Regions from separate parts of the Inediibacterium massiliense genome, predicted to be linked through region 4. Evidence: riboswitches for the same ligand, from Rfam matches in the RefSeq annotation. Region 4 holds a riboswitch; each other region holds the start of a gene.
The links. Region 4 has a riboswitch for S-adenosylmethionine ahead of metF (methylenetetrahydrofolate reductase [NAD(P)H]). Riboswitches for the same ligand answer to the same signal wherever they lie in the genome.
Positions count from the first base shown of each region.

Region 1: linked by a shared signal. The riboswitch ahead of BN2409_RS07190 (Na+/H+ antiporter NhaC family protein) and the one ahead of metF (methylenetetrahydrofolate reductase [NAD(P)H]) in region 4 are both predicted to bind S-adenosylmethionine.
Region 2: linked by a shared signal. The riboswitch ahead of BN2409_RS06850 (methionine ABC transporter ATP-binding protein) and the one ahead of metF (methylenetetrahydrofolate reductase [NAD(P)H]) in region 4 are both predicted to bind S-adenosylmethionine.
Region 3: linked by a shared signal. The riboswitch ahead of BN2409_RS11375 (phenylacetate--CoA ligase family protein) and the one ahead of metF (methylenetetrahydrofolate reductase [NAD(P)H]) in region 4 are both predicted to bind S-adenosylmethionine.

Region 1 covers NZ_LN876586.1:716,768-722,713, forward strand. Annotated here, with positions in the region: gene BN2409_RS07170 (putative manganese-dependent inorganic diphosphatase) at 4-1,629, opposite strand; gene sdaAA (L-serine ammonia-lyase, iron-sulfur-dependent, subunit alpha) at 1,869-2,744, opposite strand; gene sdaAB (L-serine ammonia-lyase, iron-sulfur-dependent subunit beta) at 2,747-3,427, opposite strand; gene trmB (tRNA (guanosine(46)-N7)-methyltransferase TrmB) at 3,742-4,392, shown strand; SAM riboswitch class I at 4,453-4,554, shown strand; gene BN2409_RS07190 (Na+/H+ antiporter NhaC family protein) at 4,620-5,939, shown strand.
Region 2 covers NZ_LN876586.1:651,067-657,012, forward strand. Annotated here, with positions in the region: gene BN2409_RS06840 (MetQ/NlpA family ABC transporter substrate-binding protein) at 1-233, opposite strand, end outside; gene BN2409_RS06845 (methionine ABC transporter permease) at 246-896, opposite strand; gene BN2409_RS06850 (methionine ABC transporter ATP-binding protein) at 893-1,885, opposite strand; SAM riboswitch class I at 2,007-2,115, opposite strand; gene BN2409_RS06855 (YerC/YecD family TrpR-related protein) at 2,274-2,576, shown strand; gene BN2409_RS06860 (DnaJ C-terminal domain-containing protein) at 2,766-3,671, shown strand; gene uvsE (UV DNA damage repair endonuclease UvsE) at 3,908-4,816, shown strand; gene BN2409_RS06870 (2-thiouracil desulfurase family protein) at 4,821-5,735, shown strand; gene BN2409_RS06875 (methyl-accepting chemotaxis protein) at 5,909-5,946, shown strand, end outside.
Region 3 covers NZ_LN876587.1:592,450-598,395, reverse strand. Annotated here, with positions in the region: gene BN2409_RS11380 (pyridoxal phosphate-dependent aminotransferase) at 1-338, opposite strand, end outside; gene BN2409_RS11375 (phenylacetate--CoA ligase family protein) at 350-1,657, opposite strand; SAM riboswitch class I at 1,762-1,879, opposite strand; SAM riboswitch class I at 1,967-2,085, opposite strand; gene BN2409_RS11370 (GNAT family N-acetyltransferase) at 2,199-2,708, opposite strand; gene BN2409_RS11365 (xanthine phosphoribosyltransferase) at 2,976-3,545, opposite strand; gene BN2409_RS11360 (HAMP domain-containing sensor histidine kinase) at 3,875-5,946, opposite strand, start outside; gene BN2409_RS11355 (response regulator transcription factor) at 5,931-5,946, opposite strand, start outside.
Region 4 covers NZ_LN876587.1:1,255,103-1,261,048, forward strand. Annotated here, with positions in the region: gene BN2409_RS14590 (homocysteine S-methyltransferase family protein) at 1-632, opposite strand, end outside; gene BN2409_RS14595 (vitamin B12 dependent-methionine synthase activation domain-containing protein) at 622-1,290, opposite strand; gene metF (methylenetetrahydrofolate reductase [NAD(P)H]) at 1,306-2,199, opposite strand; SAM riboswitch class I at 2,304-2,405, opposite strand; gene BN2409_RS14605 (Rpn family recombination-promoting nuclease/putative transposase) at 2,534-3,361, opposite strand; gene BN2409_RS17360 (hypothetical protein) at 3,512-3,724, opposite strand; one part of gene BN2409_RS16995 (IS3 family transposase) at 3,854-4,115, shown strand; one part of gene BN2409_RS16995 (IS3 family transposase) at 4,115-5,001, shown strand; gene BN2409_RS14620 (hypothetical protein) at 4,979-5,416, opposite strand; gene BN2409_RS14625 (hypothetical protein) at 5,749-5,946, opposite strand, start outside.

The DNA of each region.
Region 1 (5,946 bases), on a different contig from region 4:
AGTTTATATATAGTTTAATAATTCTATTGCATGAGTAAGCATAGGTACGATTTGTTTTTTTCTAGAAACAATATCTTTTGCAAATGCTCCTTGTATAGGATCTATATGAAAAGCATAGGATAATAAGTTTTCGTTAGATGAACTATAAAAGAAATATGATCCTTCGTTAATAATATCTGTAACAGTTAAAATAAGCATATGATATTCTTTTTGTTGTCTGAGTTGATCCATAAATTTGATTAAGATAGACTGTTTTTTATTTACTTCTTCTATATCTAAAGTAAATACTTGAGATATACCTATTTTCATATCATGTATTAAAAAGTCTTTAAAATCTCTAAAAAATATTTCTTCTTCTGTATATCCTTCTAAAGCTGTTCCAGCTTTAAACATGGATAGGGCATATTCATCTAGATTTAATTGAGTAATTTTATTTAACTCCTCTACGGCATGAATATCTCTTTGGGTACAGGTAGGAGATTTAAAATAAAGTGTATCAGAAATAATTCCACTTAACATAAGACCTGCCATAGAACAAGGAATAGAAATATGATTAGATTTATATAATTCATAAATAATTGTACAAGTAGATCCAATAGGGATATTCATAAAATTTATAGGTAGATTTGTAGATATTCCTCCTATTTTATGGTGGTCAATAATCTCTAATATTTGAGCGTCATCAATGCCTTCAGCGCTCTGTGAAAATTCATTGTGATCTACTAGTATAACTTGTTTTTTTTGAGGATTGAGAAGATGTTTTCTGCCTATAAATCCCATGAATTTTCTATTGGCATCTAAAATAGGATAATTTCTAAAATTAGTTGTAATAATATCATCTTTGATGTCATCTATATAATCATCTAAAGAAAATTTAACTAATGAAGATTTTTTCATGATTTTACATACAAAATTACATTGTTGAAATAGTTTACTGACAGTATAAGTATCTTTTGGAATTTTAATAATAGGAACACTATTTTTTTGTGCCAGGTCAATATATTTTTGAGGAATTTCACATTCTCCCGTGATAATGAGGAGTTGAACTTTATTTGAAATAGCCATTTCAATAATATCATATCGATCTCCTACAATAATAATGTCTTTAGATCCTAGTAAACCCACTATAGATTTGTAATAGTAAGCCATGACAGATACGTTTCCTTCTACCAGTTTATCTTCATCTGGAATATAAAGAGGAATTCCATCAAGGTCATTGATAATATTAGATAGTGAAGTTTTAATATGACGAAAATCTCCATGAATCATTTCCATAGCAATATCTTTCATTGTAAGGAGCCCTTTTAGAAATCTATTTTCATCTACAATTGGAATGGTTTTGAGCTGATTAGATTCCATATGATGATAAGCATGAAGAATAGAATGATGTTGTTGGATAGGAGATACTTGTGTATATTCTAAATCTTTTACCTGTATTTTTACATTTTCAAGAAAATCTGGATGATTTACATTAAATTTATCAAGTACATATAAAGATTCTTTTTGTATTGTACCTAAAACTTTTGGAACAGTGGACTCACCCATTTGATTCTTTAAATAAGAATAAGCAATAGCTGAACATACGGAGTCCGTATCAGGATTTTGATGACCAAATATGAGTGTTTTCATAATGCACCTCTTTCTAGTTCTTTAAAAAATTATATCAATGAATAAATTGTAGATGATTTTAAAAATAGTTTGATGACTGAAGTGAATTCATCAAAATATCTATATTGTATCATTGTATGTAGTAGGTTTCAACATTTTGAGTGAAATAGAATATTGTAAAATGAATAGAAAGAAAAGAAAGCGTTCACAAAAAAATAAAACCGATAGGTTATTTTGAACCTATCGGTTAGAAACTTGAATTATTCGCCAAATACTTGTCTTTGAAGCTCTTTTCCTGTAGGAGTAGCGGCTACTCCTCCAAGGGCAGTTTCACGTAATGCACATGGAAGACTTTTTCCTACTTCGTACATGGCAGATACTACATCATCAAAAGGAATATAGCTTTTCACACCACTTAAAACCATATCAGCAGTCGTAAGAGCAGAAACAGTTCCAGATGCATTTCTCTTTGCACAAGGAATTTCAACGAGTCCTGCTACAGGATCACAAACAAGTCCCAAAATATTTTTAATCACAATAGCAGCTGCATCTAAAGATTCTGATACTGTTCCTCCCATCATTTCTACTACGGCTGCAGAAGCCATAGCAGCAGCTGAGCCACATTCTGCTTGGCAACCTCCCTCAGCACCTGATACAGTAGCATTTTTTGCAATAATCATGCCGATTCCTGTAGCAGTTAAAAGACCTTTTACCATATCATCTTCAGATAGATTTAATTTTTCACCAGCAGACAAAATAGTTGCAGGGACAATTCCACAAGATCCAGCTGTAGGAGCAGCTACAATTCTACCCATAGCAGCATTGACTTCTGAACAAGAAATAGCTCTAGCCATTGCTTTTACCATAAAATCTCCTGTTAAAGTTTTTTTATTTTGGACATATTTATTAAGTTTGAAAGCGTTTCCTCCAATGAGCCCACTATGAGATTTTACTTCTTTATTTAAAGCTTCTTCAGCAGAAGCTTTCATTACTTTAAAAGAATTTCTCATTTTTTCAAAAACATCTTTTTCAGTTAAACTACTATCTTCAGCTTCTGATTTTAAAGTATATTTCCAAATGGTTAAATTTTCTTGTTGACAGACTTCTATCAATTCTTTTCCAGAGTTTACAAACATATCTATTCTCCTTCCACCATAGGATTGATAATTTTTACATCATCAATCAAAGATATGGATTTTATTTCTTCGATGACTTCATCGGATAATAAACCATCAGTTTCTATGACCATAGTAGCTTCTACACCTTTTTTCTTTTGATAAACTTTCATATTGGCAATATTAATATTTCTTTCAAATAATACTTTTGTAATTTGCCATATGACTCCAGGAACATCTTGATGTTTTGTAATAATGGTTGGATTATTTCCTGTAAATTCTACAGAAGTTCCATTGATATCAAAAATAAGAATGTTTCCTCCTCCAATAGAAGAGCCTGTAATCTCTGAAGTAGAACCATCTTTTTTGATAATGATAAATTTTACAGTATTGGGGTGAACATCTCCTAAATCTGTTTCTATGAATTCAAAAGAAATACCTTGTTCTTTTGCTAATTCAAAAGAATTTCGAAGCCTTTCATCCCAAGGGTCTAAAAGTAAGATTCCTGCTACTAATGCTTTATCAGTTCCGTGTCCTTTATATGTTTTTGCAAAAGATCCATGAAGTAAAAATTTTACTTTTTCAATATTCCCTCCAGAAATAATTCGAGAAGTTTTGGCAAGCCTTGCAGCACCAGCAGTATGAGAACTAGATGGTCCAACCATAATAGGTCCCATAATATCAAAGATACTGTAATTTTTCATTATTCTCACTCCTTAGTATGAGTATAAGATTAAGATTTTAATAAAAATTTTGAAAATTTGTTGAAAAATTTAAATTGAGTTCTATGTAAATCGTATATATAAATAGATACCCTGTTTCATAATATTCAATGTATTTATATTTAATTTTATTATAGCATACTCCTATTTTTTGTATATTATTTTCAATTATGTATACATTACAAAATAATATAAAATACCCATAAAAATAAAAAAAATTTTCAAAGTATGATAAAATATTCATAAACTATTTTAAGTTACTAAATATGATGGATCAATTCAAGAAGGAGAATAATATGAGAAGAAGAAAGAAAAAAGGAGCAGATGAGAAACTACTTAGTTATACTACTTATGTGATACAAGATCCTTGTTTATATAAAGGAAAATGGAATGAAGAATTTCAAAATGAAAATCCTATTTATTTAGAATTAGGGATGGGAAGAGGAAAGTTCTTGACTACTTTGGCTTTGAAACATCCAAATATAAATTTTATAGGAATGGAAATGAAAGAAGAAGTTTTGTTAAAAGCTGTGGAAAAAGCATATGAATTAGATCTTAAAAACATTCTTTTTATATGGGGAGATGTAAAAAAAATAGAGGAGTATTTTGATAAAAACGAAGTACAAAGATTATTTATTAACTTTTGTGATCCTTGGCCTAAAAAGAGATGGGCTAAAAGAAGATTAACTCATCATAATTTCTTAAAGATGTATAAAAATATATTAGAAGAAACAGGCGAAGTTCATTTTAAAACAGATAATGAAAAACTATTTGAGTTTTCACTAAATGAGTTTAGTAATGAGGGACTGTATTTAAAAAATATATCATTAGATTTAAAAGAAAGTGATATAGAGAATGTTACAACAGAATACGAAGATAAATTTATGAATCAAGGTCTTAAGATTTATAGATGTGAAGGAAAAATAGTAAATAATAACAATATCTAAATTCTATTGACTTTATTATAAAACTTTCATATAATACTTACAGTATAAAAATTAAATAGTATCTTATCCAGAGAGGTGGAGGGACTGGCCCTATGAAACCCAGCAACCTAGAATTTAATTCTGTGGTGCTAATTCCATCAGGTATTACCTGACAGATAAGAATGGAAGATAACTTCTTGCATTATCTGCAAGAGGTTTTTTATTTATTAAAATTAGGAGGAATAATAATGAATAAAAATCAAAAAAAAGGAAATCCATGGGCTTTGATTCCACTAGGTGTATTCCTAGTAATGTATCTAGCAACATCTATTGTTGTAGGGGATTTTTATAAAATGCCTGTGAGTGTGGCCTTTTTGGGAGCAAGTATTGTAGCTGTTGCAATGAATAGAAAGACTAGCATTCATGAAAAAGTAGAAGTATTTTGTAAAGGAGCAGGAAATACAAATATTATTTTAATGTGTATCATTTTTATTTTAGCAGGAGGATTTGCTCAAGTAGCAAAAGAGATGGGAGCAGTAGATTCAACTGTAAATTTAGGTCTTAGTATATTGCCGGGAAATATATTAATCGCAGGAGTTTTTGTAATAGGATGTTTTATTTCATTATCTGTAGGGACTTCAGTAGGAACTATTGTAGCACTTGCTCCTATGGCTGTTGGAATTGCACAAAAGACTGGAATTCCTATGGGACTTGCATTAGGAGCAGTTGTTAGTGGAGCTATGTTTGGAGATAATCTTTCTATGATTTCTGATACAACAATTGCTGCTGCAAGAACACAAGGATGTCAAATGAGAGATAAATTTAAGATGAATTTTGCGATTGTTATACCTGCTGCAATGGTCACAGCAATTTTATTTGCATCTAAAAATGTAGGAAATATGGTATTAGATGGAAATTATGAATATAGTTTATTAAAGGTATTGACTTATTTAACAGTTTTAATAGGAGCTTTATTAGGAGTTAATGTAATGATTGTTTTAGTAGGCGGAACATTATTTGCAGGAGTAGTTGGTATATACACGCATGCCTTTGATATATGGGGATTTGTGCAAGCTATAGGAAAAGGGATTATGGGTATGTCAGAGATTGTGATCATATCTATTTTAATTGGAGGTATGGTAGAAGTTATTAAATATAATGGTGGAATAGATTTCCTACTTGAATTTATTACAAGTAGAATCAAGGGAAAAAAAGGAGCAGAGTTTGGAATCGCTCTTTTAGTAGGAATTGTAGATGTTTGTACTGCTAATAATACCATTGCTATTGTAATGGCAGGACCTATTGCAAAGGATATTGCAGATCGATATGATATTGATCCTAAGAGATCAGCGAGCTTACTAGATACCTTCTCCTGCTTTTGCCAAGGAATGATTCCTTATGGAGCTCAACTTTTAGTTGCAGCTAGTGTAGCAGGAATATCATCTATATCTATTATGAAATATTTATATTATCCTTATTTAATGGGGATTTGTGTAATACTTGCAATTGTATTTGGAATTCCAAGACCTAAAGAAGCTTCTATAAAAGATTTAAGTTTTGAAAAATAGCCCCAAT
Region 2 (5,946 bases), on a different contig from region 4:
AGGTTTGGGGATACATAATCTGTAAATTCAATAATTTCAAGATCAATACCTTTTTTTTCTAATTGTGGTTTTACAACTTTTGTAAGAATATCAGCATGAGGGTTTGGACTAGCACCTATTCTTAATTTTACTAATTCATTTTTACTTTCCTCAACATTTCCTTCTTTAGAGCATCCTGCAAAAATTAAAGATAAAGACAATACACATACAAGTAATAAAGCAATTTTTTTCATTTTTTATTCCTCCTATTTTTTATTTATAATTTGTGAAATTTTATTTCCTGTACTTTGAATGATTTGTACTAAAATAATCAATAGAATAACAGTTGCAATCATTACATCTTTTTGAAAACGCTGGAATCCATATCTTACTGCTAAATCCCCAAGACCACCTCCTCCAACTACACCAGCCATAGCAGAATATCCTATTACATTAATGATAGTAATGGTAATTCCAAGTACTAAAGAAGACATAGATTCTGGAAGTAAAATTCTTAATATAATTTGAAGAGGGGTTGCACCCATAGATATAGCAGCTTCTATAACTCCCCAATCAACTTCTTTGATACTTGATTCTACAACTCTTGCAAAGAAAGGTACAGCAGCTATAATAAGTGGAACAATAGCAGCATTTGTACCAATAGTTGTTCCTACTACAAATCTTGTAAAAGGAATAATAAAGATCATCAAAATAATAAATGGTAGTGACCGTAAAATATTAATTAAGTAAGAAAGTGCATGATTAAGCCAAGAGTTTGGTAAAATATGATTTTCATCTGTTACAACCAAGATGATTCCTAAAGGAAGACCTAATAAAATTGTAAAAAATACAGAAACAAATACCATATATAAAGTTTCTAATAAAGACGGAGTAAGAAGTTCTATCCATTCACTCATTGTTTGATCACCTCAACTTTCACATGATTTTTTTCAAAGTATTTAACAATATCTAAAAGCTTATGGCAATCAATATCCATTTGAATTGTAAGCTTTCCGATGGGTTGGTTTTGAATATATTCTATTTTACCAGATAAAATATTTACATCTACATCAAAATCTCTTGTAATTTGAGAAATAAGAGGCTGAGTAGCACTACCATGTGTAAATGAAAGATGAAGAACTTTTCCTTTGATAAAGGATTTTGGAAGATTTTCATCTTGTTCTATAAAATTTTTGGTAATTGAGTGTTGTGGTTTAGAGAATATGTCGATAGTAGCTCCTTCTTCTGCTATAGTTCCTCCTTCTAAGATAGCCACTCTATTACAAATTTCTTTGATTACTTCCATCTCATGAGTGATAATGACAATAGTAAGATTGAGCCTGTCATTAATACTTTGTAATAGATTTAAAATTTGTTTTGTAGTTTTAGGATCAAGTGCAGATGTAGCTTCGTCGCAAAGTAATACATCTGGATCATTTGCAAGAGCTCTAGCAATACCCACTCTTTGTTTTTGCCCTCCACTTAATTGAGAAGGATAAACATAAGCTTTATCGGATAGCTCTACGAGTTCTAATAAATGATTTACCTTTTCTTTGATAACTTTTTCGGGTGTACTTACAAGTCTTAAAGGAAAGGCAATATTTTCAAAAACAGTTTTGCTGTGTAAAAGATTGAAATTTTGAAAAATCATTCCTATCTTTTTTCTTGCTTTTCTAAGATCTTCATTTTTTAAATGAACAAGATTGATTTTATTGACCCATATATCACCTGATGTAGGTTCTTCTAATCTATTGATGCATCGAATCAAAGATGATTTTCCAGCACCACTTAAGCCTATAATTCCGTAAATATCTCCCTTTTTTATATCTAAATTGATATCTTTTAAAGCAACTACTTTATTTCTTCCTTTTGTATAAACTTTAGATAAATTTTTAATATGAATCATAACTTCACCCCTTTATAACTATACAGTACTAAACTGAAAAGATTATAAAATAAACTCTTCTATGGAAAGAGAAATTAAAAAAACCTCTTTCACGAGAAAGAGGTACTAAACAGTATCCTTTCTCTCATCTACCGATATAAATATATCGTAGGAATTGGCACCGTTGCTTATTGATATAAGCCGGTTGCCGGGTTTCATAGGGCCAGTCCCTCCACCTCTCTGGATAAGAGATATCCGTTTTATTTAATTTTATCCTTTGATTAATATTGAGTATAATGATTTTTTTGAATAATGTCAATACTTTTTCAAGAAATATTTTTAAATGAAAAAGGATATGGTAGTTATGTATAGAATATAACTATAAAAAGAAGAGTTTTGGGGTGATGAAATGGGTTATGAGTCAAAATTAAAAAGTAGTTTTGTAGATGAATTATTTGAAGCTATCCTTTTACTAGAAAATACAGAAGAGTGTTATAGATTTTTTGAAGATATATGTACTATTAAAGAAATACAAGCTTTATCTCAAAGATTAAAGGTTGCAAAATTGTTAAGAGAAAAAAAGACATACAATGAGATTGAGGAAATTACAGGAGCTAGTACTGCAACCATTAGTCGAATTAATAGATGTCTGACTTATGGAGCCGATGGATATAATATTATACTAGATCGATTAAAAGAGCAAAAAAAGTAATCTTATATAAGATTACTTTTTTAGTCTTTTTAGGACATGAGCAATTCCGGTAGGAATATGCGAATTTTTTGATAAAATATTGATTTTTGTATATACTTTATCTATTATTAAAAACAAAGAAGGTCAATAATTATAATAAAAAATCTATTATAAATAGTAGCTTAGAATATAGTCTTAGGAGGATGAAATATGGAGTACAAAGATTATTATCAAATATTAGGAGTAGAAAAAGAAGCATCACAAGGAGAAATAAAAAGTACCTATAGAAAGCTCGCTAAAAAATATCATCCTGACGCCAATCCCAATAACAAAGAAGCAGAGGAGAAATTCAAATCTATCAATGAAGCTTATGAAGTTTTAGGAGATGAAGAGAAAAGAAAAAAATATGATCAATTTGGAAGTGGATATAATTTTGAGCATGGTTCCAATTTTGATCCATCACAGTTTGGTTTTGGAGGATTCGCGTCCAGTAATAGAGGAGATTTCAGTGACTTTTTCAATACTATTTTTGGTGGTGGAAATGTTCATATGGATAATTTGTTTGGGGGATTTAGTCAAAGAGGTTGTGGCGGCTGCTCATCAAAAGGACAAGATGTGGAAACTAAAATAGATATTACACTAGAAGATGCTTATTGTGGAATTACAAAAAATATTTCTATCAAAATGGGTTCTCAGAAAAAAAGTGTTTCTGTAAAAGTTCCGTCGGGAATTTTACCTGGAAAGAAAATTAAGTTAAAAGGTCAGGGAAAAAATGGAGGGGATTTGTATTTAAAGGTTCATATAATAGAGTCTAAAGATTTTGAATTAAAAGGATTAGATCTTTATACAACTATTGATCTTACACCTTGGGGGGCAGCTTTTGGAGAAGAGGTTATAGTACCTACGCTTACAGGAAAAATAAAAGTAAAGATTCCTGCAAATATGCAACCAGATGGAAAAATAAAAATTTCTAAAAAGGGATATAAGGATCTAAAAGGAAATATGGGAGATTTATATATAAAGATACGTATTGTAAATCCACCTATTTTAACGAAAGAAGAGATAGAGTTATATAATAGATTAAGAGAAGTTTCTTCATTTCAACCAAGAGGTTAATATGAATAAATAAGCCTATTGATAGAAAAAACATCTATGAATAGGCTTTATTTATATTGGAATGAAAAGTTTTTTCATGAATAATTGATTGAATAATGGTATTTATTTCTAACATAGATACAATAATAGAAACAAAGAGTATTGGTTTTTAAAATGAAATATAATATGTTTATTGATTTGAAGATATATTATGGGGTATAAAAATAAGGGAATTTTTATAGAAAAGAAGTGAGAATATGATAAAAAACATAGGTTATGCTTGTATTAATACTCATCTAAAGCCTAGGGGATTTAAGGAATGTAGGATTGCCTCTGTTTATAAATATGGAATAGATTATTTAAAAAAAAAAAAAGCAATGATGAATAATTTAAGTTTAACAAAAGATATTTTAAAATGGAATATAGAACATGATATATATCTGTATAGAGTAACGAGTACTCTTTTACCATTAGTAACGCATAAAGATTTATTAAAAGATTTTTCGTGGAGATGGCAGCAGGATGATAACATTTTAGAAGGATTAGAGGAAATCAAAAAAATAGTTATAAAAGAAAATATTCGCCTTTCTATGCATCCAGATCAATTTACTGTTTTAAATAGTCCAAAAGAGGAAGTAGTACATAATAGTATCATTCATTTAAGATATCATCAAGAGGTTTTAACAAAAATGGGAGGTGCAGATTTAATTATTCATACAGGTGGGGTTTATGGAGAGAAGGAAGCTTCTATAGATAGATTTATAAAAAATTATGAAAACTTAGACAAGGAATTGAAAAAAACATTAAGACTGGAAAATGATGATAAGTCCTATACCATCCAAGATGTTTTAAAAATTTATAAAAAAATAAATATTCCTGTTGTATTAGATATTCATCATCATCATTGTCATCAAAAAGATCCCCATGTACCTATAGATGAAATTATATCTACATGGAAAAATACAAATTTGATTCCTAAAATGCATATTAGTAGTGGAAGAGAAGGAATCACAGATCGGCGTCATCATGATTATATTTTAGAAAGTGATTTTTTATCATTTAGCAATTTGATAAAAAATGTAGATGTGGACTTAATGATAGAAGCAAAAGAAAAAGAGAGAGCTGTACTTCAAATAAAAGAAAAATTTTTTATGGATAGGAGGTAAGTATATGGAAACCATTTTAAAGAATAAGATTTCAATAGGAATAAGTGCTTGCATATATGGATGTAGAGTAAGATACAATCAAAAAGGAATAGATATGGTAAAATATTTAGGAAGAAATATAAATAATTTTTCCTTTATGCCTGTATGTCCTGAATGTATGGCAGGACTGGGAACTCCTAGAAATGCAATAAAAATTGTAAAAGGTAGTGGAGAGGATGTATGGAGTGGAGCTGCAAAAGTTATAAGTAGTAAAGGAGAAGATTTAACAGAAAGATTAAAAAAAGGTTCTAGTAGATCTATGGATATTTTAGAAGATGCAAAAATGGATGCTTTTATTTTTATGGAAGGAAGTCCTTCTTGTGGAATTTATAGGACTACTCTTAAAAATAAAAGATTAGGTACACCGCCTGGAGTTTTTGGGTCTTTATTGCTAAAGGAAAAAATATTTTTAATTCCAGGGTTAGATCTTCAAAGTCCTATCAAAGCATGGGATTGGCTCAGAAGACTTTATGCATTTGTATGGCTTAAGAATTTATCTATTCAAAATAAAAAACAAGTCTATGGAATGTGGCATACTATGAAGTTTTTATGCCAAGAGATTGATGAGAAAAATGCTAGGCAAATAGGAAAAGAGCTTGCTAACTTTGACGAATGGAATGTAGAGTTTATAGAGAAAAAAAGAGAAGAAATTTTAAATATTTTAAGAAAACCTTCTACAGTAGCCAAAATAAAACAAATGCTTTGGAAAAATTATATTCATTATAAAAGAAAGTTAGGAAAAGAGCTTGAATTTATAAAAGAACCTACAACTTTAAGAGGAATGACACAAATTGCAAAAGAGCTTATGTTAATGGAAAAAGAATCATTCCAAAATAATTATGTATTTGGTTCCTCTCCTATATTACATAGAAGGTTATAAAAAGTTCTGTATTAAGGACTTTTTTCTCTATTGTGTTGTTCCACCATGCTAATATTGTATATATACCAAAAAATGGGAATCAATTATCCATTTCAATAAAGCAAAATGTAGTATTTGTGAGAGTTTTAGAATTCTGAAACGAACTATAGTAGATGGAATAAGGGGGAATTTAGATGAAGAAAATAAAGTATAAAATATCTATAGCTATTGT
Region 3 (5,946 bases), 660 kb from region 4:
TTGTCATTAGGATTACAAACTGTCATCACAGCTACCATCATAGCTTCTGTACTTCCACAAGTAACTACAATATCTGTATTAGGATCAATATCTATCCTCATAAGCTTTGATTGTTTTTTAGCAAGAGCCTCTCTAAATTGTTGTGAACCCCATGTAATCTCATATTGGTGCGGTCCTTCTAATGCTCCTTTTATAAGCTCATTTTTTAATTCCTCTGGAGGGTCAAAATCAGGAAATCCCTGTGAAAGGTTAATAGCTCCATATTCATTACTAATCCTAGTCATTTTTCTGATAATAGATTCTGTAAACTTTTCTAATCGATTTGCTACTTTAGGCATATAATCACTCCTTATCTTTCATCAATCAACCTCTTTGCTTTATGAGTTGCCCTTGGAAGTTCTCCTTCTCTTAAAACATCAACTACTTTTGGTCTAACACCAAGATGTGCCTTTATTTTATTAGAAATTCTATGAGCAATTTCCTCTTTATCTATCAATGAACTATTTGATTTTTCAATTTCCACTCTAAATTTTGTAATATGGTTTTCATTAAATACAAAGATCCTATATTCTCCTGTAGTATCTTTATCATTTCTTACAATAAATTCAATATCACTTGGAAAAACATTCACCCCTGCTGCAATAAACATATCATCTAATCTTCCTACTACATGAATTCTTTTATGAGTTCTTCCGCATATACATGGTTTAGACGTATATGTCACAATATCTCCTGTTCTAAAACGAATCATAGGTCTTGCTTTCTTTTTAAGAGTAGTAAGTACCATCTCGCCTCTTTCTCCATCGGCTACAGGATTTAATGTTATAGGATCTAATACTTCCAATAAAATTTGGTCTTCAGCCAAATGGAGTCCATCTTTTGCTTCACACATTCCTGCACAAGCTCCAAATATATCTGAAATACCATAAAAATCAAAAACATCTGCTCCCCAAAGTTTTTCTATTGCACTTTTTGTTACATCAATAGAGCCTCCTGGTTCTCCTGCTACAATAATTTTTTGAATAGATAAATCTTTTGCTGGATCTATACCTTGTTTTTTGGCCGTTTCTCCTAGATACCACGCATAAGAAGGTGTGGTCCAAATTGCTGTTGGTTGAAACTCTTTTAAAATAAACAAAAGTCTATCAGATGGAAGAGTTCCTGCCCAAATACATAAAGCTCCAAGATTTTGTGCTCCTATTACATCTGGTCCCCCAACAAAAAGGGAGAAATTTAATGCATGGACATATCGATCCGTTGATCTCATACCTACTCCCCAAAATAACCTGCTCTCTATATCTTGGAATTGTTCAAAATCTTCCTTCGTAAATGGACTTACTGTAGGAACTCCAGTAGAACCGCTAGATGTAGACATAAATACAATCTCTTTTTCATCAACTGCACACATATCCCCTAAAATAGGCTTTTTCTTTTGCCTTTCTCTTTCTACTTGTTTATTTACAAATGGAAATTTCCTCAAATCGTCTAAAGTTTTTAAATCCTCAGGTTTCACACCTACTTGATCAAAAGACTCTTTATAATATGGAGAATTTTCATAGGCAAACTTAATTTCATTTCTTAATTCTTTAAGTTGATAATCTTCTAATTCTTCTCTTGTTAAAGTTTCAATTGCTTCATTCCAGTATTTTCCTTCCATTTGACAACCTCCTAGGTATTTGTTTGAATTCTTCAAATTGATTTAGCGTATTTTTTACTCCATAAAAAAAGCTGCTTCATAAGAAAGCAGCTTTTTAAGATACTTTCTTATCTATCAGAATGAAACACATTCTGCAGGATTTAGCACATTTCTTAGATTTCTTACAATCTAAGTTGTTGCTGGGCTTCATTGGGCCAGTCCCTCCGCCTCTCTTGATAAGAATTTTATTATTTAATTTATTTTGTCGATGCATCAACAACAAAAGTCCTCTTCTGATATCAGAAGAGGACTCAATATATATACTTCCTCCTCTTATCTATCAGAATGAAATCACATTCTGCAGGATTTAGCACATTTCTTAGATCTCTTATAGTCTAAGTTGTTGCTGGGCTTCATTGGGCCAGTCCCTCCACCTCTCTTGATAAGAGTATACTATTTAGTTTCGAAACTTAAGATTAATGGAATTATAACAAAAGTACTTAATTACGTCAATACTATTTTTGAAAAAAGTACAAATTTTTCCTATGCATAAAATATCTCATTAGGATACAAACTGTAAAAATTCATCCATAGAAATAGAATATTGAATTTCTTTTAGTAATTCTTTATCTTGTGTAAAACCTACTTTTTTAAAAGCTTTTCTGGATCGTTTGTTTTTAAAATTAATTTTTGCTATTACTTCCTTTGCTCTCCAATTGAAAAATGCTTGTTTAAGCCCTTCAAAAATTGCATTTGTACCTAAACCTTTTCCCCATTCTTTTCGCTCTCCAATAACTACTACTATTTCTACATTTTCCTTTTTAGGTACAAGTCTTAAAAATCCTATAGGTTCTTTTTCATCTTTGGTAATCATAAAAAAGCTTCCATTTTGATTAAATAAATGAGTAAGAATAGGCATATTAATTCTATGAATCATCTGCTGAATACTTTGATTTACATTATGTTTTTCATTTAAATATTGAGTTACTTCATGGTCCTTTAGCCAATCCACAATTTTCCATGCATCTGATTTAAAAACTTCTCTTCGTAATTTTATGTAATGATTATTCATGATTAAAAAGTCCTCCTTAAACTAAAAAAACCTGTTATAAACACCTTTTCGTGTCTATAATAGGTTTTCAAACCAAACCATGAAGATTATATCAAAGTAAGCAATTTCAATCAAATTGAATATTTATGCTTTTAAATGAGTTACTGATGTTTATATAAGCATACCCATCAAAAGGGGTTCTTTCCTTCTCTTTTCTTCATAATATTAACTATTTTTACTTTTATTTGTTCTTATGGATTTCATTTCTATAAAATGTATTTTTTATTCTTATACAAATTGAATTAAATTTTTATCTAATCTAGCAACTCTAGCCAAAGAGTACACATCATATCCCTGATCTTCTAGCTTTTTACGTCCAGGTTGAAAAGATTTTTCAATAACAATCCCAATGCCACAAACCTTGGCTCCTGCTTCTTCTACTAAACGTACAGCTCCTAATGCTGCTTCTCCATTCGCCAAAAAATCATCAATAATTAAAGTTCGATCTTCTGGCAAAATATATTTTTTAGAGAGCGTTAACTCATAATCTACTCCTTTGGTAAAAGAATGTATTGTTGTTTGATAAATATCATCCTTTAAAGTTTTTGATTTGCTTTTTTTCAATATAATCATAGGTACATTCATTTGCATAGCAGTCATAACAGCAGGTGCAATACCAGAACTTTCAATTGTCAGTATTTTTGTAATATTATATTTATTGAAATATTTTTTAAAATAAGTTCCCATTTCATACATCAATTGAGGATCTACTTGATGATTTAAAAAAGCATCTACTTTTAATACAGTTTCACTTAGTGCCTGTCCATCTTCTAAAATTCTTTTTTCTAATTTTTCCATTTCTATCACCTTATCCTTTTCACAATATATCCTATTATAGAAGTATTTTCCTCAAAAAATAATATAAAAAAGCACCTTAATTTAGATTAAGGTGTTACATTTTATAGATAGCTATAAACACTATACCTTATGGTCTGATAATTAATATCACCAATTAGGAACTTTTAAATGTCTATCCCTTATTCCATTGCACATATATTATATAGCATTATAACATATTTTTTGACCAATAGGATAATTTTTCTTCCTTCCCTTTTAAATGATTTTCATATTGAATAATAAATCACCAAAGGGATATTCCTTTGGTGATTATTATCTAAAACTATTTTTTAATACTTTGGCATTTTTATAATAGCTTTGAATAAATCTCCGTCTACTTCTATACGAAAACTTCCTCTTTGAAGATCAACTAAACTTTTAGCAATGGATAATCCCAGTCCACTTCCTTGAGAAGTTCTTGATTCATCGCCTCTCTTAAAACGCTCCATAAGTTCATCTGAGGAAATATTTAGTTCATAAGCTGATATATTTTTAACAGTTAAAACAACCTCATTTTTTAACTCTTCCATATCTATATATACCCTAGAACCTTTAAGAGCATATTTAAAAATATTAGATAATAGATTCTCAATAGCTCTCCATAATAATTTTCCATCTGCTTTTACATATACTTTATCTTTAGGATGGTTTATTTTAAATTCTAGATTAGATGCTTCTATCTTATCATTTAATTCCCCTAACCCCTGAGTAATCAAAGATGTCATATCTATTTTTTCGTAATTTACTGGCATATCCCCACTAGAAGCTTTGGAGGCTTCAAACAAATCATCTGTCAATATCTTTAATCTTTGAGATTTTTGATCTATGATTTCTATATATTCCTCTCTCTTAGATTGATCCTTTTCTTTTTTTAATAAATCCACATAGGTAATAATAGAAGTAAGAGGTGTTCTAATATCATGAGATACATTTGTAATCAATTCTGTTTTTAATCTTTGACTTTTTAATTCATTATCTACTGCTTTATTTAATCCCTCCGTAATACTATTAATATTAGAAGCAAGTGTTTTAAACTCTCCACCTTTAGATATATCTATAGTGTGATGGATATCTCCATTTTTTATTTTTTCTACACCTTCTTTGATTGCATTAAATTCTTTTACTTTCTTTAATGCTACCCAAGCTCCTATTCCTATGGTAATAGGAGCCATAAAAAATGTTAAACCAACTAAAATTGGATATCCTATGACAATCACTACAATCTTTACAGCTGTGCTTCCACTATCAAAAATATCTTTTATAAATGCATAAAACTTATATAATACCTTAAAAGTAAGTGTATGCTTTATAAGAGTTTTATTTTTAATATGTTTTGCTAACGATAAAATCAATATAAGTCCAAATGTACCTATCAAAAAAGTAATTGGAAATATAATTTTGTATAAGTTGTTATGAAATACACCCTGCATAAATGCAAACCATAATATAATAAGAGACAAACACATAGCTATATTGATATCATTATATATTTTGTCTACAAAGTTTAAATGAACTTCCTTTTCTTTAAAATAATCTTTCCCTATAATCCATATTAAATAAATTAAACTAGCTAAAGTAGCAATTACAAATACTATAATCTTATATAAATAGTCCATTACAATTGCTTTATCTTTTTTCCACTTTTCTATTTTGTCATGAGCAGAATCCTCTTTAAGTGCAATATACATGACTTGATTTTGTGGGTTTACTTCATCCATTGATAAATATCCATAACGATACATTGTTTTTTCAATATTTTGTGGATAAATTTCTTCTTCTGATGAGTCAATTATAATATAAGAAGGATGAGATTTAAAATACTCTTTACTTATATTTTCACTATTGGAATACACTTTTTTTATATCATCTACATAAGTACTTAAATAATATATAAAGTCTTTATTTTGTTCCATTCTATTTAAACATGATTTATATTCTTCTAAATCTTTTTGAATCAATTCATCTTTTATTTTTGAAATTTTATCTACATATATCTCCTGAAATCTTTTATAATTTTCCACATCAGATAACTCATAATTATAAAGTTTTTCATCATATTTAAAATCTGAATATAAATTTTCTTCTTCTGTCTTTATATCTTCTTCCGTAACAGTCCTACCACTTAAAATATACTCTTCACTTTTATATTCATTCATCAATTCAATAGCATCCTCAGTTATAGACTCTAATTGACGCCTATATTCTTTTCCACTATAGTAATTGTTTTCAAAAGCAAGCTCTATATCTATTTCTTTAACACCTATTAAATTTAAAATCAGTGTTACTGCACTACTAAAACAAAGTATTACTATCATAAAAACAATAATTTTTGTAATCCATGAATGACTATAATTTTTCCACT
Region 4 (5,946 bases):
TCCTTTGGTCCAAAAGAACAGTTTACTCCTAAAGCATCTACCCCTAATCCCTCGAGGACCATAACCATTGTAAGAGGATCCGTTCCAGTAAATGTTCTTCCTGTATCATCATAAGTCATAGTACAAAATATAGGTAAATCACTATTTTCCTTTGCAGCAAGAACAGCAGCCTTTGCTTCATAAATATCAGATAAGGTTTCAATCAAAATCAAGTCACATCCTGCTTTGGCCCCTGCCTTTACTTGTCTTTTAAAAATCTCATATGCCCTATCAAAGCTTAGTGTTCCGATAGGTGTCAATAGCTGACCAATAGGACCTATATCTAATGCAATATACTTATCTTTCACATCTTTTATAGAATCCTTTGCTACACTTACTGCTTTTGTAATCACATCCTCTACTGTATATCCAGTTTTTTCAAGCTTTAGTTCATTAGCTCCAAAGGTGTTGGTTGTTATGATATCTGCACCTGCTTGAAGATATTTTTTATGAATTTCTGTAATAATCTCTGAATGAGTAAAATTATAAATTTCAGGTATATCTCCTGCACATAGTCCTCTTTTTTGCAATTGTGTACCCATAGCACCGTCAAAAAATAATCTTGTTGTTTTTAGTAGATCTTTAATTGCCACAAAAATTCTCCTCTCTTTTAAATGTACAATCTCTATATTTACTACATTCCTTACAACTTGAGTGCTTTGTGGTAATATTATTGTCTTTAAAGCCAATAATAGCTGTTACAGATTTTCTAGGAATTAAAATCTTTTCTTTCGTACAAGTAAGACCAATTTTTTTATATGCTTCTAAGGTATCTAAAATCATAGGCTGTATATCTATCGAAAAGTCTCCATACCCTGGACTATATCTATGGGTAATTCCTAAATTTCTGCTATTTGCTTGCTTTTTTATTTCCTTTTGTACCTCATCGCAAAGACTTTCTACAGCTGTAGTGGCACAAGCATCTAAAATAACAGCTTTTGTTAAATTTGTTTTTTCATATAATTTGATTTTATTTTCTATATGATTCCCAAGAGTTACAGCCATAATGGCACAAGTACTTGAATCCTCTAGATGATTTATAATATCTTTTCCTTTAAAGATAAGCCTACTCCCTAATATTTCAATATGTTCATCACCTTTTTCTATATCAAAAACTTTTATTACATATTTACATTGTACACATTGTTTTGTTTCCTCTATACATGTATCAATCAATCTATCTAAATTTTCATCTATATTTTGATGCCTATATCCTAAATACCGTAGTACTTCATCTTTATGAATATACAATTTCGTTCATCTCCCTTACACTGCATGCTTTTTATTGAGAGCATATATAATAGAGCTAATGTTTGATACAATTCTTTTTGCTACTTCCGGATTATTCATAGTATAAATATGTATGCCATCTACTCCTGAAGATAATAAATCTATAATTTGATCTGTAGCATAGGCAATACCTGCATCCTTTAATGCTTCAGGATTGTTTTCATATTTGTCTATAACTTTTAAAAACTTTTTAGGAATATACGCACCACACAAAGATATAATACGACGAATCTGATTTTTATTAATCACTGGCATAATCCCAGCTTGTATAGGAATATCGATATTTCTTTTTATAGTTTTTTCTTTAAATTCGTAGAAAAAATGATTATCTAAAAACAATTGAGAAATAAGAAAATCCACTCCAGCATCTACTTTTTTACCTAGATTGAACAAATCTTTTTCTTTTGTTGTATCCATATGTCCTTCTGGATAGCAAGCTCCTCCTATGCAAAATTTTTGATTGATCTTGATATGTTTTATCAAATCAGAAGCATATTTAAAATCTAGTTCTTCTGACAATTTAAATTCAGGATCTTGTGGCAAATCTCCTCTTAGAGCCAATACATTTTCAATATTATTTTCATTTAATTCTTCTAATATATTATTAATTTCTTTTTTATTAGATGTAATACCAGTAAGATGTGCCAAAGCTTCTATATCATATGTATTTTTGATCATAGATGCAATTTCAACAGTTTTTTTACTTGTACTTCCCCCTGCTCCATAAGTCACACTAATATAATCAGGTCGTAGAGGTGCCAAAGCATCAATTGTATTATAGATGGTTTGAATCGAAGCCGATGGTTTTGGTGGAAATATTTCAAACGAAATAACTGGTTTTTTCTTTGTAAAAATATCTTTTATGTACATAAAAACTCCTCCTCATAATAAAATTAAATTTATAAACAAAAAAACCTCTTCTAAGATGAAGAGGTCTTTACCTAATATCGCTCTATGAGCATAATATACACCTTTTCTCATCTTTCAGAACAACGTTCTGCAGGATTTAGCACCTAGCATAATGCTGGTTGCTGAAGCTTCAATGGGCCCGTTCCCTCCACTTCTCTTGATAAGAGTATTCAATTGATATTTTATTTTAAATTTATTGAATATGATTATATATAAGTTTTGTAAATCTGTCAATATAATTTTTAGATAAAACAACTTAAGATCTACCTAATGCTTATAAATACATATAACTATTTTAATTTTTTAGTTTTAATATTTCTTCTTTTGTTAAGCCAGTTTTAATTGATATAGTATCTATATCCAAAACATCTAATAAATTTTTTGCTATTTCTATTGCTTTTATATATTCTCCTTCTTGCCTTGCTGTATCTAGTTCTTCCTGTTTATCTATAAATGCTTTTAGATTATTTTCATACAAGCTTCTTTCATCTTCATCTAGATACATTACATCTAATACTTCTATAGCTTTTTTAATACTTGAATCTTGTTCTAATTCTTTAGGAATTTTATTTTTACTATATTCATAAGCATGATTTAAAAATGTAACCCATCTATCTAATCCTGTTTTTAAATCTTTTAATTCTTTATCAAATTTTTTGAGTTCAATAAAGTGTAATTCTAGTAAATCTGAAAATTCTTTTCCTGTTCGTAGGTTTAAAAGCTTATACATATTATGATATTCTTTTCCCTCTAAGTAATCAAAATCTAATATATTGATTCCTATTGTTTTATTGAGCGCTCCATATCTTCCTTTTTCTAACAATTGGTCTGTATATACCTTTGCCCAATAATACAATGCTCTTTTATCATAAAAGCTTTGAGGAGCTACTTGAATTTCTATATCATACCACTTTCCTTTTTCATCTACAGCTTTGATATCTAATATAGACATTTTTCCATTAATATAATTAGATACATTGTATGGATTTTTTATAGTTATATCCTCAATTTGTTCATCTATCAATATTGAATTGATAAATGAAATCAATAGATCTTTATTTTCTTCACTACCAAATAATTTTTTAAATGCCAAATCTACTTTAGGATTGATTCTACACATCATAATCACTCTCCTATAGATACTTTTCTTATATTAAGAATACCACAAAAGAGGCTTTTTTATAATACATAAAAAGCCTCTCAAATTAATGTTTGTATATTCTCTGAATCTCTATGGTAGATATAGTAAGTATATGGATAATGGGAAGTTGTATTAACATGTTAAATCTATCATTTTTACTATTCTATCTGAAGGTAAGGATATTCCATCAACTAAAAATACCATTGGGTTATCATTCAGAACAACATTATCAAACTGGCGAAACATAATAAAATTTAAAATTTTTAAAATAAAATACTCAATTCTACTTTTTGTACACTTAAAATCATATCCTCCCTCAAAGGTACTATCATCAATTTCATTCAAATTAACATATGTTTTAATAATATATGGTTTACTATTCTGTTCCCAACAATGAGTGTCCTGCTATACTAAAGTTGTAACACCTAACGCTAGTTTGATGTTATAATTCAAACATAGAAAAGGAGTTGCAAAATGGCGAATAAAAAATATGACCCAGAATTACAAAAGAAAGTATTACGTCTTTATCTTGAAGAAGGTCGGACTGTAAAAAGCTTAACTGAAGAATATAATTTAGGGAATGGTACATTGAGATATTGGTTAAACAAGCACCGTGAAGAATGCAAGACAAATACTGATTTAAAAGAAGAAACAGATTCTTATATTGAAATTCAAAAGCTGCGTAAACAGCTGGAAGAACTTGAAAAGGAGAATCGTTTTCTAAAAAAGGCGGCTGCATTCTTCGCGAAAGAAATCGATTAAAAATTTATGAATTCATAAAAAAATACTGCAATGAATTCGGTTTACGATGGCTATTATCCAAATTTAAATTATCCCCTAATGCCTATTACAATTATCTTAAAAAGAGAAAACAAAAATATTTTAAACACAAAGCTCAATTAAAAGAATTAATTGAGACAATTTATCATAGTAAAAATGGTACTGTAGGTTATCGCATGATAGCAGATTTACTTAAATTAAGTAATGTATCATGCAGTTATCCCACGATTTATAAGTATAGGAAAGAGCTAAATTTAAAAGCTATAATTATGAAAAAGAAACAAAAATATATAAAAGGAAGTATTCATAAAACTTTTAAAAATCTCTTAAATCAAGATGTTACTGCTTCCAAGCGAAATGAAAAGTGGTGTACTGATTTTACCTATCTTACATTAAGCAATGGTCAGAAACGTTATAATTGTAGCATCATAGATCTGTATGACAGAAGTGTAGTTGCAACGTTGAACAGTAAATGGATTGATTCAAATTTAGCTATAGATACGTTGAAAATAGCATTAAAAAATAACCTAATCAAAAATAATTTAATTTTGCATAGTGATCAAGGAGCGCAGTTTGCTTCAAAAGAATTCGTAAAATTCTGTGAATCTAAGGGTGTCACACAAAGCATGAGCAAAGCTGGTTGTCCTTATGATAATGCAGTTATGGAACGATTTTATAATACATTTAAAAATGAACTTATTAAACAATATCGTTTTGATACTGATCAGCTTCTCAATGAAGCTGTTAATGACTATGTTTATGAATGGTATAATTTTTCAAGACCACATTCGCATAATCAAGGAAGGACACCCTTCGAAGCTAGGTATGGAAATCAAAACTAGCACATAATGTTACAATTTTACTTGACCAGAACAGAGCAATCTTTGGTTTTCTCACAATTTCTGATATTTTTTTAATTATCTCAGGACATCTATTTAAATGTTGTACATTTATGTTAAGATGTATTCTATCATTATAAAGAAAACCATTAATACAATGATCACCATTGATTCTGCTTCTTAATAGTGAATTTTCATTACAATCTACTGGAATATCATTATGAGTAATTATCAAGTTTCCTTCACACTCGCTAAGTTTAATGTCAAACTTTTGTAAATAAGACTTAATACAATTTTTCTCTCTAAAAATATCTACTAAATTCAAAAATCCTTTTTTGTAAGAAAGCTTGTCTTTTATTGCAGCTAAATGATAAAAATATATCCCCTCAAATCTTGAAATAATTAAATCATAATCCAACTTAATATTTACAGTGTCTAAATAAGAATAAAAATCTAAAATATCAAACTAATAAAAAAATTAGTTCGTTCTTCTTGCTCTATTGTCCGGTATTGAAATACAATAAATTTTTCAATTAACGTTTTTTCTAGATCAATTATTGTTTCTAACGCAGTTTGTTTATCAAAGCAATCCAAATACATGTTTCCTCAACTCCAATTAGTTTTTGAAATACACACTTTATAGATTCATACATATACTCCACTTTGAAAATAATCTTAGTTCATATCTAAAATGTATTTCATATAAGATGAATTTAATTCAAGTTGCTTTAAATATTCATTACTAAATGTCTATCTATTTCTTTCAATTTTATTTGCCAATTCTCTAAACTGATCATTTATATTTTTGACAGTTTCCTCTCCTATGTCTCTAAAATTGACGCCATTATACTCAATAATATTTTCAAGGAATGCATCAATTAATTCAATATTTTTATCATGATAATACGTAGATAAGCCAGCCACAATTGCTGTTACAATTCCACCATA